4 regions of the Streptomyces sp. NPDC104202 genome follow, and region 3 is predicted to be linked to each of the others. Evidence: riboswitches for the same ligand, from Rfam matches in the RefSeq annotation. Region 3 holds a riboswitch; each other region holds the start of a gene.
The links. A riboswitch is a leader RNA that binds a small molecule or an ion and turns the genes downstream of it on or off. The one in region 3 is predicted to bind cobalamin.
Positions count from the first base shown of each region.

Region 1: it holds a riboswitch for cobalamin, as region 3 does, so the genes downstream of both, ACZ60W_RS05980 (energy-coupling factor ABC transporter permease) here and metE (5-methyltetrahydropteroyltriglutamate--homocysteine S-methyltransferase) in region 3, are expected to answer to the same signal.
Region 2: it holds a riboswitch for cobalamin, as region 3 does, so the genes downstream of both, ACZ60W_RS12010 (ABC transporter substrate-binding protein) here and metE (5-methyltetrahydropteroyltriglutamate--homocysteine S-methyltransferase) in region 3, are expected to answer to the same signal.
Region 4: it holds a riboswitch for cobalamin, as region 3 does, so the genes downstream of both, ACZ60W_RS00845 (acyl-CoA thioesterase) here and metE (5-methyltetrahydropteroyltriglutamate--homocysteine S-methyltransferase) in region 3, are expected to answer to the same signal.

Region 1 is NZ_JBVJMN010000006.1:8,327-11,164, forward strand. Features, by position in the region: gene cbiQ (cobalt ECF transporter T component CbiQ) at 1-556, opposite strand, end outside; gene ACZ60W_RS05975 (energy-coupling factor ABC transporter substrate-binding protein) at 563-973, opposite strand; gene ACZ60W_RS05980 (energy-coupling factor ABC transporter permease) at 979-1,677, opposite strand; cobalamin riboswitch at 1,707-1,927, opposite strand; gene ACZ60W_RS05985 (PTS-dependent dihydroxyacetone kinase phosphotransferase subunit DhaM) at 2,045-2,467, opposite strand; gene dhaL (dihydroxyacetone kinase subunit DhaL) at 2,464-2,838, opposite strand, start outside.
Region 2 is NZ_JBVJMN010000013.1:102,898-105,735, reverse strand. Features, by position in the region: gene ACZ60W_RS12015 (FecCD family ABC transporter permease) at 1-549, opposite strand, end outside; gene ACZ60W_RS12010 (ABC transporter substrate-binding protein) at 546-1,517, opposite strand; cobalamin riboswitch at 1,559-1,692, opposite strand; gene ACZ60W_RS12005 (HD domain-containing protein) at 1,685-2,323, opposite strand; gene ACZ60W_RS12000 (GlxA family transcriptional regulator) at 2,396-2,838, shown strand, end outside.
Region 3 is NZ_JBVJMN010000067.1:16,919-19,756, reverse strand. Features, by position in the region: gene ACZ60W_RS31570 (SDR family oxidoreductase) at 1-29, opposite strand, end outside; partial or broken gene ACZ60W_RS31565 (malate synthase A) at 343-662, shown strand; cobalamin riboswitch at 896-1,119, shown strand; gene metE (5-methyltetrahydropteroyltriglutamate--homocysteine S-methyltransferase) at 1,285-2,838, shown strand, end outside.
Region 4 is NZ_JBVJMN010000001.1:183,939-186,776, reverse strand. Features, by position in the region: gene bla (class A beta-lactamase) at 1-192, shown strand, start outside; gene ACZ60W_RS00850 (hypothetical protein) at 521-841, shown strand; partial or broken gene ACZ60W_RS00845 (acyl-CoA thioesterase) at 1,111-1,443, opposite strand; cobalamin riboswitch at 1,573-1,796, opposite strand; gene ACZ60W_RS00840 (LacI family DNA-binding transcriptional regulator) at 1,847-2,838, opposite strand, start outside.

The DNA.
Region 1 (2,838 bases), on a different contig from region 3:
CGAGGCCCGCCAGCGAACGCCAGGTCGCGGCACGGCCGGTGTGCCCCAGCCGGGCCGCCTGCGCCTGCCGGACCTTGGCGAGTGCGTCGAGCAGCAGGAAGATGATCCGGTACATCACCAGGGCCACGTCCACCACCGGCGCCGGCACACCCGCCCGGACCAGCCGGGGGAGCACGTCGGACACCGGCGTCGTGAACGCGAACAACAGCACGCCGAGCGAGGCCGACGAGGTCCGCAGCAACAGCTCGACCGCGTGCGCCGGGCCGCCGGGCGCGAGGGCCACCAGGCCCCGCGCCCCACCCACCTCGAAGAGCAGCGGCACCGCCCCCGTGACGCAGAAGCCGAGCGGCACGCGGAACGCCCGCCACAGCTGACGGCCCGCCACACCGGCCGGACCGAGCAGCACCCCGAGCGTGGCCGCCGCCACGAGCACCGCGCCCGGCCACGGCGGCAGACAGACCGCGCACAGGGTCAGACCGAAGCCGAGCAGCGCCTTCTCGGCGGGATGGCGCGCACGCCAGCGGCCGGCGTGCGCCGCCGCGTCGATGGGCAGCATCGCCGGCTACGCGTCCCGGCCGGGGACGGGAGCGTCGGCGCCCGCGGCGCCCTCCCGGCCCGCGTCGTCCGCCGCGCCCTTCCCGCCGGCCCGCTCCTCGCCGTCGGCCGACGCGGCCCGCGCCGCACCCTGGCGACGGCCGCGCCGCAGGCCGAAGTAGTACGCCAGGACGCCGGCGCCGAGTGCGGCCTGGAGGGCGAACAGGGCCGACTCGATCTCCCCGGACGGGGGCTCGTACAGGGGGCTGAACCAGGGTTCGTAGTCCGGGTGGAGCTCGGTGATCGCGGTCTCCGCCTCGGCGTCGGCCCCGGTGAAGGGCTCCTCCTTGTGGTCGCCGAGGCCCAGCACGAGCGGCAGCACCGCGAGCGCCGCGACGGCGAGGAGGAGAAGGGCGTTGATCCTGGTGTTCCGGCTGATCCCGCTCATCGCGCGGCCGCCTCCTCGTGGCGCCCGGCCGACCGCGGGGCGAGGACGCCGAGACGGGTCAGCTCGCCCTTGCTCGACTGGGTCAGCAGCCGCATCACGAGCACGGTCAGCAGGCCCTCGCTCACCGCCAGCGGGATCTGCGTCACGGCGAAGATGCCGCCGAACTTCGCCAGCGCACCCGCGAAGCCGCTGCCCGGGTCGGGGAAGGCCAGCGCCAGCTGGACGCTGGTCACGCAGTACGTCGAGAGGTCGGCGACGAACGCGCCGAAGAAGACGGCGACCATCAGCGGCGCACCGAACCGGCGCACCAGCAGGTAGGTGCCGTACCCGGCCCAGGGGCCGACGATCGCCATCGAGAAGGCGTTGGCCCCCAGCGTGGTCAGACCGCCGTGGGCCAGCAGCAGCGCCTGGAAGAGCAGGGTGATCGTCCCCAGGACCGCCATGATCGGCGGCCGGAACAGGATCGCGCCCAGGCCCGTGCCGGTCGGGTGCGAACAACTGCCCGTCACCGAAGGCAGCTTGAGCGCCGACAGGACGAACGTGAAGGCGCCGGAGGCGCCGAGCAGCAGGGTGGACTCGGGGTTCGCGCGGACCTCGCGGGTCAGGGCGCGCACCCCGTGGACGACGAACGGGGCGGCCGCGACGCCCCAGGCGGCGGCGTGCGCAGGGGGAAGATACCCCTCGGCTATATGCATGGTCGGAAGACCCTCTCCAGCACCTCGTGGATGGACAACGCACCCTGGCCGGTCTCCTGGCTGACGGTCATGCCGTCCGACTCCGCCTTCCCACACCGCGACGGTCTCCCGTCGCGGTCCAGTGGCTTCCCCGAGGGGGTGGAGCCGGACCTCCCGATCACAGTGGCGAGGGCCGCACCGGTACTCCACCGGTTTCCCGTACACCAAGGCCCTGCGACATTAGTGCGTTGACCAGGTACATCACAACACGGTCGCCACCCGGTGCGGCCCCTCCGTCACTCCGCGCACCCGCCGCCGCGGCGCACTCCCCGGGGCAGGAGTACGCCTCCGAGGTCGGCTCCCTGCGGCGGGAGCGCGCCTCCGAGGTCTACTCCTTCCGGTAGGAGTACGCCTCCGAGGCCGCGGCCGCCACCGCGTCGAGGTCCCCGCCGGCGCTCGCCGTCACCAGCGCCGCCACCGCTCCCTCGACGAAGGGGGCGTCCACCAGACGCGCCCCCTCCGGGAGTTCGTCGCCCTCGGCGAGGAGGGCCTTCACGGTGAGCACGGCGCTCCCCAGATCGACCAGGAGCGCCACCCCCGCGCCCCGGTCCACGGCCTTCGCCGCCGCCGAGATCAGCTCCGCGCTCGTCCCCAGCCCCCCGTCGGGCAGACCGCCCGCCGGAGCGAGCGGCGCGAGGTCCCCGCCGCCCGCGAGCCCCGCGGCCAGCCCGGCGACGGCCGCGGCGACCGCGGCGCTGTGCGACACGAGCACGATGCCCACGGGAGCCGCCCCGCCCGCCGCCGGGCTCACGACGCCTCCCCGGCGGACCGGCCCTCGGCCGCCGCGGTCTCGGCGAGCACCGTGAACAGCAGGGCCGACGACGTCGCCCCCGGATCCTGGTGCCCCACCGACCGTTCGCCGAGATAGCTGGCCCGGCCCTTGCGCGCCCGCAGCGGTACGGTCGCCAGCGCCCCCTCCTCGGCGGCGGCGCGGGCCGCCCCGAACGAGGTCCGCAGCCCCTCCACCGCCGGCGTCAGCGCGTCCAGCATCGTCTTGTCGCCCACCTGGGCACCGCCCAGCTGGGACACGGCGGCGACCCCGGCGCCCAGCGCCTCCGCCAGTCGCTCCCGGGTGACCCGCCCGTCCTCGCCGAGGGACTTCCCGGCGCGCCGCAGCAGGGT
Region 2 (2,838 bases), on a different contig from region 3:
CAGGACGTAGGACACGGCGACCCCGGCGAGGACGAGCCGGGCGCCGGTCATGGTGCCGCCCCGGCGCGCGAGTCCGTAGACGAGGACGAGCGCGAGGAGGGCGCCGCCGAAGGCGCCGGCGGGCAGGGCGAGGGTGGTGGTCACCCCTCCCCCGATGCCGGCGACGAGGACCAGGACGGCGCCGGCGGAGGCTCCGGAGGAGATGCCGAGGAGGAAGGGGTCGGCGAGCCGGTTGCGGACGAGGGCCTGGAGGACGGCGCCGACGACGGCGAGCCCGGCGCCGACGACGATGCCGAGCAGGACCCGGGGCAGCCGTACGTCGAGCACGATCGTGCGGTACGGCGACGGGGCCGCCCGCCCGGTGAGGGCGTCGAGGACCTGGCCGGGCGGGACGCGGACGGAGCCGAGGGCGAGGGAGGCGAGCGCGGCGGCGGCCAGCGCGAGGACGAGTCCCGCGACGACGAGGGCGTACCGCGCGGGGCGGGCGGGACCCGGGCCCGGGGCCGCCGCGCGGGCCGGGGTCCGGGCCGGGCGGAGCGCGGTGCTCACCGGGCGGGGTGGAGCTGGGCGGCGAGCTTGTCGACGGCGGCGGGGACGCGGACGCCGAGGACGGTGTCGGAGAGCGGCATCACGGCGAACCGCCGGTTCCTGATCGCCGGGACGTCCCGGAGCGCGGGGTCGTCGAGGAGCCTTCGCTTCTTCTGCTCGACGGTGGTGGTGCCGTAGTCGTAGATGACGATGACGTCCGGGCGGCGGTCGACGACCTGCTCCCAGGTGGCGTCGCCGAAGGCCTTGTCGAGGTCGGCGAAGACGTTGCGGCCGCCGGCGCGGGTGATGAGCTCGTTGCCGATGCCCTTGCCGCCGGCGGTGAACGCGGTCTTGTCGCCGCTGTCGTAGACGAAGACGGAGACGGGCCGGGTGCCGTGGAGCCGTTGCGCGGTGGCGGCGACGGTGGCGCGGGCCGAGCGGATCCAGTTCTCGGCCCGGCCGGCCACGCCGAACGTGCGCCCGGTCTCGCGCACTTCGCGGTAGAGGTCGTCGAGGGAGGGCGAACCGGTGGGGCAGTACTCGGTGTTGAGGCGGGTGGCGATGCCGGAGCGGGCGAGGTCGTCGCGGCTCCGGCCGTCCTTGGCGTCGAAGGCGGAGGAGTAACCGCCGTAGACGAAGTCGGGGTTCGCGGCGAGGAGGGCCTCCTTGGAGGGGTACTCCTTCGCGAGGACGGGGACGGTGTCGTACGCCGCGCGGTACGCCGGGAGGACGGCGTCGTCGAGGTAGGCGGTGCCGACGAGCGACTTCTCCAGGCCGAGGGCGAGCATGATCTCGGTGACGTGCTGGTTCATGGTGACCGCGCGCCGGGGCGGCGCCTGGTAGGTGTGTTCCACACCGCAGTTGGTGACGGTGTACGGGAATCCGGCGGCGGGCTTCGCGGGCGGGGCGGCTGCCTCGGGGGCGGCCGAGCAGGCGGCGAGCAGCGGGATCAGGGCGGCTGCGGACAGCAGCGGGCGACGCCAGGACATGGCGGAAACGGCCTCCTCCGGGGATTTCCACGTCCCCGATCGGCGGTGGGAGGCGGCAGGTCAGTTCCTGGCTTCCGCCTCCTTTCGGAGACGGTCACAGTGGCGGGACCGTGCCGGATTCGCACCGGCTTCCTGGGTCCTGCCGCCCTTGGGTCCCGGCCAGTCTCTCACTCCGGCCAGGACGACTCGCGGATGGTGGTCACGAAGTCGCCGGGGACGAAGCCGGGCACGTAGTGGCGCAGGACGTCGGCCTTGACGTTGCCGAAGGCGGTGTCCGGCTTGGGGGCGACGCCCTCGGCGAACGCCTCCAGGATCCGTCGCTTGAAGTCGGGGCGCGGGTGGGCGGCGACGACCGCGGCCCGGTCCTCGGGGCCGACGACGGCGGGGTCGTCGTAGCCGATGCCGAGGACGTCGTACTCGACGCCGGCCGTGACCAGGGCGACCTCGGGCTCCATGAACTCCGGGACGCCGGGGGTGGTGTGGAGGGCGATCGCGGTCCAGACGCGACGGACGGCGTCCTCGTCGGCGCCCTGCGCGCGGAGGAAGGAGGCGGCCTCCTCGGCGCCGTCGACCTCGAAGCGGCGGCCGCTGCCGCGGTGCTCCCGGCCGAGGCCGAGGTCGTGGAACATCGCGCCGACGTAGAGGAGTTCGGGGTCGAAGGCGAGACCTCGGGCGCGGCCCTGGAGGGCGCCGAAGAGGTAGACGCGGCGGGAGTGGTCGTAGACGAGGTCGCTCGTGGTGTCGCGGACGAGCTCGGTGGCGGCGGCGGCGAGCCTGCTGTCGGGGATCAGCGCGAGTGCGTTCATGGGACCAGCCTCGTCGGCGGGGCCGCACCCCCGCCATGGCCGTACGGACGGGCATCCCACAGAATCGGACACATGACGGTGCACACGGTGGTGGTGGCCGCGTTCGACGGCGTCCGGCTCCTGGACGTCTCCGCGCCCCTGGAGGTCTTCGCCACGGCGGGGTCGGGCTACGAGGTGGTGGTGTGCTCGCCCGACGGGCGGGACGTGCGGACCTCGGCCGGGCTGCGGATCGGCGCCGACCTCGCGGTGGGGGCGGTGACCGGCGCGGACACCCTGATCGTGCCCGGGGCGGTGGACGTGGAGCGGTGCGTGGCGGTGGCCCCGGTCGTGGCGGGTCTGGCGGCCCGCTCGGGGCGGGTGGCCTCGGTCTGCACGGGGGCGTTCGCGCTGGGGGCGGCGGGGCTGCTGGACGGGCGGCGGGCGACGACGCACTGGGAGCACGCGGCGGAGCTGGCCCGCCGGTACCCCGCGGCCGAGGTGGACCCGGACGCGATCCACGTGCGGGACGGAGGGGT
Region 3 (2,838 bases):
CCAGTGATCACGATCATCGGCTTGGCCATGGCAGCACTTCTCCGTTCGCCATCGGGCGGGCCTCCGCTCGCCCGCCCCCAGGTAACCACCGCCTCCGGCCGCTCGCTCCGTGGAGACCACCGAAGTCCCGGCACTCCCCCGCAGTGCCGAGCCGCTTCGCGTGGGCCGAGGTACTGCACGGCCGGGGGCCTGCGGTGACGGTGATCCGCTGGAGGAATTCTGCGACCTCTCACCTCATCGGCGGATGGTGGTCAAGAGCGCGATGGCCGTCAGGGGACCACATGCCTCGGACTGGCGCTCGGTGCCGCGGGGCTCTGTGGTCGGGTGCTCGACGTACCTCCCCTCGACGCCGGCCGCTGGGACCACCTGTTCAGCGTGATCAAGACCTTCGGTCACCGCACCGACTTCCTGCTGCTCGACCGCGCGCAGGTCACTATGACCGTGCCGTTCATGCGGGCGTATACCGAACTCCTGGTACGCACCGGTCACCGGCGCGGCGCCCACCCCATCGGCGGGATGGCTGCCCAGATCGCGCGCGCAAGGACCCGGAGCGAACGCTGCCCGCCGTCGCCACGGTGCGGCTCGACAAGGAGCGGGAGGCCGAGGACGGCTTCGACGGGTCCTGGGGGCACCCGGCGCTCGTAAGAGCGGGCGCGGGTTCCACGTGTACGACCGGGAGGGGAGACCCGGCGGCTCAGGATGACGACGTTGGGCGCGGCGTGGAGCGCCGGGTGAGGGCCCGGAGCTCCACGTGAAGGGGGGCGAGAAGCGGTGTGGCGCTTCCCGGCCTCCGGTGCGTGTGGGACCCGCGCCGGCGCAGGCGGATCGGATCGTCGCGTCCGCTCTGGTCGTCCGCATCATGGATATCCGCCGCCGCGGGGCGAGTCGGCACCGTACTGTGGTGCGTGCAGCTGGTTCGCCCCGTCCGCCAGGCGGGATGCGTCGCAAGAGGGAACCCGGTGGGAATCCGGGACTGCCCCGCAGCGGTGAGCGGGAACGACCGCCGTCACACAGCACTGGGTCCGACGTACCGGACCTGGGAAGCGACGGCCAGTAGGAGCCCTCCACGAGGAGGACGTGCCCGCGAGTCCGAAGACCTGCCCGCTGCCCGCCCGCGGACGATCCGCGCGCGGACATCCCGGTGACCTCGTGGGCGGGTCGGCGTGCATACCAGGCGGACGACCGTGCCACGAGGCGCACGCTCGTACCGTCCGGTCCGTCACCCCTTCGCGCTCTCGTCCCGTCGCCGGGATCTCAGGGATTCATCTCGCGAAGGAGATCTCCGTGACCACGAAGTCCGCAGCCGCGGCAGCACGGGCCACCGTGTACGGCTACCCCCGTCAGGGACAGGGCCGGGAACTCAAGAAGGCGATCGAGGGCTACTGGAAGGGCAGCGTCACCGCCGACGCTCTGCGCGCCGTCGCCGTTCGACTCCGCCGCACCCACTGGCAGCAGCTCACCGGGGCGGGTGTGCACGAGGTGCCCACCGGCGACTTCTCGCTCTACGATCACGTCCTCGACACCACCGTCATGGTCGGCGCGATTCCGGAACGGCACCGGGCCGCCGTCGCCGCGGACCCGCTCGCCGGGTACTTCGCCATGGCGCGGGGCACACAGGACGTCGCTCCGCTGGAGATGACGAAGTGGTTCGACACCAACTACCACTACCTCGTGCCGGAACTCGGCCCGGACACCGTCTTCAGTTCCGACTCCACCCAGCAGGTCACCGGGCTGCGCGAGGCACTCGCGCTCGGCCTGACCGCCCGGCCGGTCCTGGTCGGACCGGTCACCTATCTGCTGCTGGCCAAGCCGGCCCCGGGTGTGTCCGCCGGCTTCGATCCGCTGACCCTGCTCGACCGGCTGCTTCCCGTGTACGCAGAGGTCCTCGCCGACCTCCGCGCCGCCGGCGCGGAGTGGGTCCAGCTCGACGAGCCCTCCCTGACCCAGGACCGCACGCCGGCCGACCTCGACGCCGTCGCACGCGCCTACCGCGATCTCGGCGCACTCACCGACCGGCCGAAGATCCTCGTCGCCTCCTACTTCGACCGGCTCGGCGAGGCCCTGCCCGTCCTCGCCAAGGCGCCGGTCGAGGGGCTCGCCCTCGACTTCACCGGGCCGGCCGCCGTCCACCTCGACGCGCTCGCCGCCGTCGGTGGGCTCCCCGGTAAGCGCCTGGTCGCCGGCGTCGTCGACGGCCGCAACATCTGGGCCGACAACCTGGAGAAGTCCCTCGCCACGCTCGGCACGCTGCTCGGCCTCGCCGACCGGGTCGACGTCTCCGCGTCGTGCTCGCTTCTGCACGTCCCGCTCGACTCCGCCGCCGAGAAGGAGATCGATCCGCAGATCCTGGGCTGGCTCGCCTTCGCCCGGCAGAAGACGACCGAGATCGTCACCCTGGCCAGGGGTCTGTCGGTGGGCACCGACGCGATCAGCGACGCTCTCGCCGCCAACCGCGCCGCACTCACCTGCCGCTCGAACTCCCCCCTCACCCGCGACCCCGCGGTCCGGGCCCGTGTCCAGGCAGTCACGGACGCCGACGGCCGCCGTGCCCAGCCGTACCCCGAGCGCGCCGCGTCGCAGCGGGCCCACCTCGCCCTCCCCCCGCTCCCGACCACCACGATCGGCTCCTTCCCCCAGACCAGGGAGCTGCGTACCGCTCGCGCCGACCTGCGGGCCGGCCGCATCGACGCGGCGGGCTACGAGAAGCGCATCGAGGAGGAGATCCGCGACGTGATCTCCTACCAGGAGGAGATCGGGATCGACGTCCTCGTCCACGGGGAGCCCGAACGCAACGACATGGTGCAGTACTTCGCGGAGCAGCTCGACGGCTACCTCGCC
Region 4 (2,838 bases), on a different contig from region 3:
GCCGACTGGCTGCTGGCCGACAAGACCGGCGGCGGCCGCTACGGCGGCAACAACGACGCCGGTGTCACCTGGCCGCCCCACGGCGGCCCGATCGTGCTCACCGTGATGACCACCCGATTCACCGAGGACGCGGCCCCCGTCGACGCCCTGGTCGCCGACGCGGCCACCCTGGTGGCTGCCGAACTCGGCTGATCGATAGGGCGGTTCACCCTCCCCACGGATGCGCCCCCTTCGGTCCCGTCGTCGGAGATCCGGCCGGCCCGAAGGGGGCGGCTGCCGCTGCCGTGCGCGGCCCGCCCGACCCCGGGTGGCTGCTGCCGGGCGCCCGGAAGACCCGACGGCCAGGGCCGGTACGCGGATCGGCCAAGACCTCCTGCTGTGCTTGAGTGTGAGACGGCGGTGCGGGAGCAGGTTGCGAACGGGTGAGGTGTCGGTGGTGCAGGTCGTGTTCGTATGCCGGTCGTGCGCGGCTCCCTTGTCGCGGCCGCTGGTGGAGCGGGCCTGGAGGCCGCTGCCGCGGGTGAAGGGTAGGGAGCACTACACCTACGGCCCGTCGACCGTCCCCGTCGGCGCGTTCTCCGCCGACCCGGAGCCGTACGCCCCGGCCGGTTCCGCTCCCACCTGGGTGATCAATCCGCTGGACGGCGTGCTGCTGCGGCCGCACACGGACACCTCCCGGCTGTACGGATGCTGCCGTCGGGACGGGCTCGACGGGCCGAACCTGGTGTGCGGCCGGTGCGGGAGCGAGGTCGGCGTCGAGATCTCCGACTGCTGGACCGAGTACGACGTCCGGCTGCTGAGCACGGCGGTGACGCGGGGTCCGGACGGCAGGCCCTCCTGAGGCACGCGGTCCGGCACGTACGCTGAGCTCACGGACGCCCCGTCCTCACCGCTCGCGCCCTCGTGGACGATCGACACCCGGCCGGTGGAGCTGTTCGTGCAGACGGAGACGGAGACGGACACCCGATACCGAGGGTGTCCACCCAGGGGCGGACGGGCTGGTGTGATCACGGCCCCCAGCCGGTCGCCGGTGTCGGACGCCGTCGCGGGACCCGGCCGGGACCGGTCGCCCGTTCCTCAGGAGGAGCCGGGCAGGGACGCCGCGAGGGCGGGCACGGGCCGCGGATCGCCGTCGGCGTCGACGGCGACGAAGGTGAGGAACGCGGTGGCGACCTCGGTCGCGGGGCCGGAGTGGTTCCAGCGCTCGGCGGTGACCCGTACGCCGACGGTCATGGAGGTCCGGCCGGCGCGTTCGAGGCCGGCGTCGACGCTGAGCAGGTCGCCCGCCCGGACCGGGGCGAGGAACGTCATGCGGTCGACGGAGACGGTCACGGCCGGACCGTCGGCGTGGCGTCCGGCGGCCGCCGCGGCGGCGTCGTCGATGAGCTTCATCATCACGCCCCCGTGGATCGTGCCGTACAGGTTGGTGTCGTGCTCGCTCATGATGTGGGCGAGGACGACCCGGGAGTCGTCCGGCGTCTTGAGCGGGCGGGCAGGGCTGGTGACGGTGGGATCGGCCACGTCAACTCTCCTTCGCGAGTCGCGGCAGGGCTGGTCCGCACGCCAGGGGTGTCGGCGGGCGGGCAGCGGGCAGGTCTTCGGACTCGCGGGCACGTCCTCCTCGTGGAGGGCTCCTACTGGCCGTCGCTTCCCAGGTCCGGTACGTCGGACCCAGTGCTGTGTGACGGCGGTCGTTCCCGCTCACCGCTGCGGGGCAGTCCCGGATTCCCACCGGGTTCCCTCTTGCGACGCATCCCGCCTGGCGGACGGGGCGAACCAGCTGCGCGTCCCACCCTACGTCGCCCCGGCCCGGCCTCCGCTCGGCGGCGCCGGACCGGACCTGCTGTCAGGTCGACTCGCGGACCACCAGCTCGTTCGGGATGACGACCGGCTCGCGGGGGCCGCCCTCGATGAGTCCGAGAAGGAGGTGGACCGTGGCGATGGCCTGGTCGGCCATCGGGCTGCGGACGGAGGTGAGCGCCGGGGTGGTGTACGAGGCCGCCTCGATGTCGTCGAAGCCGACGACGGCCACGTCCTCGGGAACGCGGCGCCCCGCCTGGTGCAGGGTCCGCAGCGCCCCGATGGCCATGAGGTCGTTGCTCGCGAACACGGCGTCCAGCGCGGGGTCGTCGTCCAGGAGCTGCCGCATCGCCTGGGCTCCCGACGCCCGGGTGAAGTCGCCGAGCGCGACGATCGACCGGCGGCCGGTGTCCCGGAGGGCCTCGCGGTAGCCTTCGAGGCGTTCGCGTGCCTCGAACAGGTCCAGGGGTCCGGTGACGGCGGCGATCCTGCGGCGGCCGCGCTCCAGCAGATGGCGGACCGCGAGCGAGGCGCCCCCGACGTTGTCGAGGCCGGCGTAGGGCACCTGGGGCGCCGACGTGCGGTTGAACGAGGCGATCGGCAGGCCGGTCCTGGCCAGGGCCGCCGGCAGCGGGTCCGTCCCGTGCAGGGCGACGAGCATGACGCCGTCCACGTGCCGGCCGGCCACGTACTCCTCCACCCTGGCGCGGCTGCGGTCGGACTCCGCGAGCATGAGGACGACCTGCTTGCCCGCCGCTTCCAGTTCCCGGCTGACGGCGCGCACCACGGTGGAGAACAGGGGATCGTCGGAGACCACGCCCTGGGGCGGATCGGAGACGACCACGGCCACGGCGTCCGTGCGGCGGGTGACGAGGTTGCGGGCGGCCGCGTTGGGGACGTAACCGAGTTCCCGCACAGCCCGCATCACGACCTCACGGATCTGCGGGGCGACCGTCGTCTCGCCGTTGACGACGCGGGAGACGCTCGACTTGGACACGCCCGCACGCGCGGCGACCACTTCCAGCGTGGGTCGTTTCA